2 regions of the Paenibacillus sp. P4_E11 genome follow, and region 2 is predicted to be linked to the other one. Evidence: riboswitches for the same ligand, from Rfam matches in the RefSeq annotation. Region 2 holds a riboswitch; the other holds the start of a gene.
What was found. A riboswitch is a leader RNA that binds a small molecule or an ion and turns the genes downstream of it on or off. The one in region 2 is predicted to bind ZMP and ZTP.
Positions count from the first base shown of each region.

Region 1: it holds a riboswitch for ZMP and ZTP, as region 2 does, so the genes downstream of both, AC1DWB_RS02575 (serine hydroxymethyltransferase) here and AC1DWB_RS06670 (bifunctional 5,10-methylenetetrahydrofolate dehydrogenase/5,10-methenyltetrahydrofolate cyclohydrolase) in region 2, are expected to answer to the same signal.

Region 1 is NZ_JBFUIX010000003.1:166,391-170,019, forward strand. Features, by position in the region: gene AC1DWB_RS02560 (ABC transporter permease subunit) at 1-152, opposite strand, end outside; gene AC1DWB_RS02565 (ABC transporter ATP-binding protein) at 145-1,056, opposite strand; gene AC1DWB_RS02570 (GDSL-type esterase/lipase family protein) at 1,053-1,898, opposite strand; ZMP/ZTP riboswitch at 2,064-2,142, shown strand; gene AC1DWB_RS02575 (serine hydroxymethyltransferase) at 2,215-3,522, shown strand.
Region 2 is NZ_JBFUIX010000010.1:65,886-69,514, forward strand. Features, by position in the region: gene AC1DWB_RS06665 (MFS transporter) at 18-1,241, opposite strand; ZMP/ZTP riboswitch at 1,382-1,463, shown strand; gene AC1DWB_RS06670 (bifunctional 5,10-methylenetetrahydrofolate dehydrogenase/5,10-methenyltetrahydrofolate cyclohydrolase) at 1,580-2,449, shown strand; gene AC1DWB_RS06675 (cyclodeaminase/cyclohydrolase family protein) at 2,446-3,093, shown strand; gene AC1DWB_RS06680 (sugar phosphate isomerase/epimerase family protein) at 3,139-3,629, shown strand, end outside.

The sequences.
Region 1 (3,629 bases), on a different contig from region 2:
TCTGCATTACCGAACCGTTTCTGATTCTCCTTCGCCTGTTGGTATTGAGCATATGTGAACACGGCGATCAAGACGCCGATAATGAGCGTGACGACAATCAATTTTCTTCGCCCAGTCAGCTTGACCATCTCATTATAGATCAGATTAATCAATGCCTTGCCCTCCAGTCAGCTCGAGGAATAAGTCTTCCAGGGATGGAAGCTTGCGGGACATTTCCAGCACAGCAACGCCGGCCAGCACAAGCTCCCGGTTCCATTCCCCGATCTGCTGCTCCATGTATGGGGTGAGAATGGCATCTTCGACAATCTCGGCTTGTCCGGTCAGTTGCTGCAATACTTGGGCTCCCTCTTCGAACGGAGTTACCCGCCATCTGAGCCGCTCCTGCTGGGCCAATAAGTCATCCACTGCCCCGACCCGAACGACTATCCCACTGGAAATGATCGCCACCCGATCGCACATCTGTTGAATTTCGCCCAATAGATGACTGGAGACGAAGACACTAAGACCCTCGTGTTCCGCCAGGAATCGGATAAACTCTCGCATCTCACGAATCCCGGACGGATCGAGCCCGTTGGTCGGTTCGTCCAGAATGAGCACCTTCGGCCTGCCGAGCAGCGCTTGTGCAATGCCGAGCCGTTGGCGCATGCCGAGTGAATACGTCTTCACCTTATCGTGAATTCGGGCACTCAAGCCCACGAGCTGCACCACCTCACGAATCCGGGTCTCGTCGACCCCATCCAGCATTCTGGCAAAATACATCAGATTGTTCCACCCGCTCAGGTATGCGTAGAGCTCGGGATTCTCGACGATACAGCCCAAGTTCTTCATCGCTTCGGGAAACTGCTTGTCTACGTCGTATCCGCACACCCGCACAGTGCCGGCTGTTGGCCTAATCAAGCCCACGAGCATACGGATAGTCGTCGTTTTGCCCGCGCCATTCGGACCGAGAAAGCCGAACACCTCACCCTGTTTCAGCTCAAAATCCAGGCCTTTAATGATTTCCCGCTTTCCGATCGTCTTCCGCAGTCCTTGCACCGATAATGTGATCTCGCTCATCCGCTCGCCCCCTGTTGCTTGATTAAGGCCGCTATTCGTTCCGCCATGAGCCGATATCCTTCGGCATTCGGATGAAACTGATCGATGTACAGTAAGTTCCGAGCTTGAAGCTGGAACAAGTCGAACGTCGGGACGAGCACGGTTCTCGGAAAAGCCGATAGCGTCTCAGCTGCGGCATAGTTCCAGTCCCGAACAATCTTGCTTGTCGTCGCGGAATCCTTCAGATCGATGAAAGGATTATACAGTCCGATCAGGAAGAGTGTGGCGTTCGGGTTCAGCTCCCGAAGCTGGGTTACGATCTTAAGCAACTCCTTGTTATAGTCGGCCTGTATCGTGGCGATCTTCTTCAAATCCAAGTTGAGCAGCGTCTCTCCACCCCGGAACAGATCGTTGGCGCCTATGCTGACGAGCAGTGTATCCGATGCCTTCGCTTTCTCTTGCACATCCTTTTGCTGAAGCAAAGTGATTAGTTGGCTGGACGTCTGTCCGTTCACACCCAGGTTGTCCAGCACGAGCTCCTGCTTGTTATTTGCGAGGAGCAGATCGACGAACTTACCGGCATACCCTTTTCCTTCGGAATCTCCGAACCCTCGTGTTAGCGAATCGCCTAGCGCCAGGATGTGAGATGTTCCCGGCTTGGCTACAGCAGGCGTTGCTTGTACACCCGCTTGAGCAGGCAGCGACTGAGGCGCAGTAGGCGAAGTCGACTGTGGATTAACCTGAAGCACAACGGGATCCCCGCCACCGAAATAATCCTTCAACGTCCATGCCAATCCCGCCATCCATACGAGACCTGAGATCGCCGAGAACACCATCAACCACTGCAATTTCTTCCCTCTCATCGTTATCCCCTTTATTCGGATCGCTATTGTAGTATGTCTCTTCACGATAGCACAGGAAGCTGAATATTACATTAAGACTTTGGAGGTGGGTGCACATGTATGATATTCCATTCAAATTAACTATTGCCAATTTTCTGAATATTGGATAATATATACTCAACGAACCAAACTGTGTGTAACTGGCGGAACATGGGCAACCATGGGGGAGCACACGGAATATGTGCCGTACGCCTGGGCGAGTGCACGATCGAGAGATCGGGGCGCTCTTTTTTGTGTTTCGTCAATTACTGTAGCAGGAGTGATCACATTGGAGAACATGACGGAATTTTTGAACAAGCAGGATGAGGAAGTGGGAAGTCTTATCCAAGCTGAGAGCCGCCGCCAACGCCGTACACTGAGTCTAATCCCCTCGGAGAATTACAGCTCTAGGGCTGTGCAATTGGCGCTAGCGACCTCTTTCACGAACAAGTACGCGGAGGGTTACCCTTATCTCTGGGCGGATGGGGAACGTGGGGAGCAAAAGAACGGTCGGTATTACCGAGGGCAGGACAATACGAACGAATTGGAGCGGTTGGCGATTCGACGCGCTCTCCAGCTGTTCACGCCGAATCCGGAAAAATACCACGCGAATGTTCAGCCTTTAAGCGGTTCGCCGGCTAATCTGGCTGTATTGAGCGCGTTTTTGAAACCGGGTGACACGTTCCTCGGATTGTCTCTGGACTATGGCGGGCACTTGACGCATGGTCATAACGTCAATATTACTGGAGCCGTATATAACGCTGTCCAGTATGGGTTGAATGCCAAGTATGAGCTGGATTACGAGGAAATTCGGAAGTTAGCTCACCAGCATTCGCCTAAGCTGATCATTTGCGGAGCGACGGCCTATCCACTTCATATCGACTTCAAGCAACTGGGGGAAATCGCTCGCGAAACCGGGGCGTTGCTCGTCGCAGACATCGCTCATATATGCGGATTGTGTGTGACTGGCTATCATGAGCATCCATTCCCATATGCCGACATCGTCACCACGACCACACACAAAATTTTGCGCGGCCCACGCGCTGGCCTTATCTTATGCCGCAAAGAGCTGGGCCCAGCGATTGATAAGGCCTTATTCCCCGGCTTGCAAGGCGGGCCGCATATGAACACGATCGCCGCGATGGCGATTGCTTTCAAGGAAGTTATGAGCGTGGAATATAAGGAATACGCCGGGCAGGTCGTACGTAATGCCAAGGCGCTATCCGAGGTGCTGCGAGACGCTGGGTTCACGCTTATGGGTGGCCGCACAGAGAACCATCTTATCTTGATGGATGTGGTGAACAGCACCCGCGGCTTGAACGTCAAGGACGGCCACTGGCTGGCCATTCGCCTGGAGAGAGCCGGAATCGTCGTGAACAAGAATGCCATTCCCGGCGACACCAAACCTTGGTATCCGTCCGGGGTGAGACTGGGTACACCCGCGGTCACGACACTCGGGATGCGTGAGCAGGAAATGGTCCTTGTTGGGGATTGGATCGTACGGGCGACTCGTGCTGCTGAGGATGAGCAGGAGTTGCTACGGATTCGCGGTGAGGTGGAACAATTTATGTTGCAGTTCCGGCCCAGTCATTTGTTTGTGGATTAAGCCGGAGCTTGCGGAGCGGCGGGCGAGCAGCGGGATGGGACGAATGCCCCAGCTTACGAGTTGCTCACGCCATACTGCGGCGAAGTCGTACATGCGAGAATCGTTAG
Region 2 (3,629 bases):
GCTACGATGGATCCAATTTACTTTGTGGGGTTATTTCTAGGGTCTGGGGTTCTTTTGTTAACGAGCAACGTCTGGCTCACCCAGATGGCGTTCATGACTAGCAACGCACTTGCTATGTAGAAGATGCCGCGAATCCCGATGAAGCCAGATAGCGCTCCACCTACGACGGGACCGATCATGTTGCCAAGGCTTAGAAAGCTGCTGTTGAAGCTATAGGACCGGCTCTCCATCCCATCGGGGGTATACTTGCGAATGAGCGCGTTGACCGAGGGGAGCAAGCCTCCCATGAATACCCCAAGCATGAACCGGATCGCGAACAGCTGCCATACATTCTGAACCCATGCTTGTGGAATGAAGATTAGGGCGGCGCCCAGCAGGGAAAACAATAGGATCTTGGCTTGTCCGATTCGATCGCCCAAGCGACCAAGCAAGGGAGACGCGATCATATTCGAGAATCCCGTTACGGACCCCACCAGTCCAGAGAAGAAGGCGAGATATTCGCCCTTGCCATGAAGCTCCTGTACAAATAACGGGATCAGCGGCATGGAGCTAAGCAGGGCGAATTGAATGAGCAGAGTAACAGTGAACAACGCCATCAATTGCGGGATTTTCCCTAGTTGCTTGAACCCTGCGATGATCGATAGGCTCGGTTTCTTCGCCGCTTCCTCAGCATTGAACGTTTCCTTGACGACAATCATGGCAAGCAGTGAGGCGAAGAACAGCAATCCACCTGTGATGTAGAAGATGGATCGGAATCCGATCCATTCCGCCAGCAAGCCTCCGATTAATGGCCCCAGAATCGTCCCGGCCACGCTGCCAGACTGAAGAGTTCCCATCGCGAAGCCCATGCGGTTCTTCGGAGCAGTGGCAGACATGAGCGCGACAGCAGCCGGGATGAAACCGGCGATCGTTCCATTCAGAATGCGCAAGAATAGCAAATGCCACACATTACCGGAGAGGCCCATCAGAGCCATCACGATAGCCATGCCGAAGCCGGAACGCAACAGCATGACCTTGCGTCCATACCGGTCCGCGAGCTTGCCCCACAGCGGCTGGAAGAAGAACGAGGTGACGAAGTTACCAGCGAATATGATGCCCGCCCATAAGGAGACATCATTCGTATCTGTAATCCCCAATTCTTGAATATACAGGGGCAGAAAAGGAATGACCATTGTCATTCCTCCCATGACCAGAAACTGGCCGAACCACAAAACAATTAAGTTAGCTTTCCAGTTACCCATCCGATACCTCCACAATTATGACCCTTATTATAGCAGAACTTGTTTCAATTACGAAAGTTGTATGGAGTCAGCACATTACTTTGGACAAACCGCTAAGTGATTTGCTATGATGAGGATGTAACACATTGTAAATTTTCAATTCCGGTCTAGGTAACTGGCGAAGCGTGGAGCACCACGGGGGAGCCTGGACTGTCATACATACCGTTCGCCTGGGTGAAAACGTTTAGAGTTGATTGGACGGATGCAGCGACTAGCTGCAAGTTCCGTAGGTCATCAACTCCGAATGTTTTTTTGTTTATTTTCGATTATATCGAGGTATTCAAAGGAGAGGATTAAGGATGAACTTGTTGTTGAAAGGAAAGCCTGTAGCCGACGAAGTTTACGAGCAGATCAAGCAAAAAACGGTACAGCTTCTAGCGGACGGATGCCAATTGAATCTCGCCGTTATAGTAGTTGCAGGTGACCCGGCATCAGCTTACTACGTGCAGGCCAAGCGCAAGGTGGCGGATCGAATCGGGATTGGGTTCCAGGTACACGAATTCAGCGCACAAGGCAAAGAGCGGGAACTTCTCGACTGCATCGACCGATTAAATAAAGATGCATCCGTACACGGAATTATGCTTGAGCTGCCGTTGCCGAAGCATCTGTCTACTCGGCGTGTGACCGAGTCAATTACACCGCTGAAGGACGTGGACGGGGTTACGCCTGCGAACAAGCTCGCGCTGCTGACAGGTGCACCGGGTCTTGTGCCTGCGACGCCTCAAGCTTGTATTCGTCTAGTGAAGCATTACGGCTACAAGCTGGAGGCGAGCAACGTAACGCTCATCGGCCGTGGACAGACCGTTGGCATGCCGCTGTTCCATCTGCTCCAGCGGGAGCAGGCGACCGTGACCGTATGCCACTCGCGTACACGTGACCTGCAACAGCACGTTGCCCGTGCCAACATCGTCTTCGCAGCGGTAGGCTCCCCGGGACTTATCACCCGGGAAATGATTCACGGCGATCTGGTATTGATCGACGCAGGTATGAACGAGCGTCCGGATGGTACGATTGCAGGTGACGTAGAGCCGTCTGCTGGAGAAGCTGCTGCTGCATTTACCCCCACACCGGGCGGAATCGGTACGCTCACAACAGCTCTGTTATTCCATAACGTACTGAAAGCATACGAGTTGCAGATTGCCAATATGGAACAGGGGGCATCGCTATGATACGTCAACGTACATTGGATCGAAGCATGCAGGATTTTCTTCAGGAAGCAGGTGCGGCTACCCCGACTCCCGGTGGTGGCAGCGTAGCCGCGCTTGTCGGATCGTTAGGGGCAGCAATGGCCTCAATGGCGGCGAATTTCACCAAGGGCGTGAAGTTCGCCGCGTTGGCGGAACAAGTAGAGAGCGCATTAGCGAGGCTGCAGCACACTTCCTTGCAATGCGAGGATTTGCTGGAGGCAGACATCGTATCATTCGAGCGGTATATGCAAGCGATGAAGCTGCCGAAGTCGACAGATGAGGAACAGGCGATCCGCAAGCACGCGTTGCACGAAGCTTCTCTGGAAGCGATCGCGATTCCCATGCGATTGATGGAGGTGTGCCGCGATGCGCTTACCCTGACTGGTGAGCTAGCCCCTTGTGCCAACAAGAACGTCATCTCCGATCTTGGGATCGGTGCACTATTGTTCGAGGCTGCGGCTCAATCCGCATTGCTGACTGTTGAAATCAATCTGGCAGCTATGCCGGATTCTGAGCAACGTCAGCAATTCGAACTATCAACCCTTGAGTTAATTCGGGACATTATATGTCGCAAAGAAAGCGCAGTCGAACAAGTACGACATAGGATTAGAAATATGGTAATCTGAGATTCAGATCAGCTTGGCAATGGATGGGTGAGAGGAGCAAGCAGGATGGACCAAGGAGAACATAACAACCAGGTGAAGCAAGGGAATCTGATTCTGGGGAGTCGTCGTTTACAAATCGGGATGTGGAACGGATTCGATCTGGAGCGCTGGACGGCGTATGCGACAGAGCGTATTACAGGTCTGGAAATATCGCAATTCTTGAGTACTACTCAGTTGGAGGAATTGGCCACGTTCATAGAGACGCATAAGCTGGCATATGGGATTCATACCCCTGTTCTTGGAGGGCAAGGCTATTCGTTGCCAGGCATTACAGCGATTGATCGTGAAGAGCGGGAATTGGCCTATGCTCGGCTGGAACAGGAAGCGGAGCTGGCCTCCCGATTCGGGGCGGACTATGTGCTTACTCATTATCCTTACCCATCCATCTTCCCGACAGTTAAGGACGAACGGTACTTGGCGACCTTGCCGCAATTCGACCGCTATGAGATGAATCAGGTGCATCCCGGCGATTTTGTGGAGTTCAGTCGTAGGGCGTT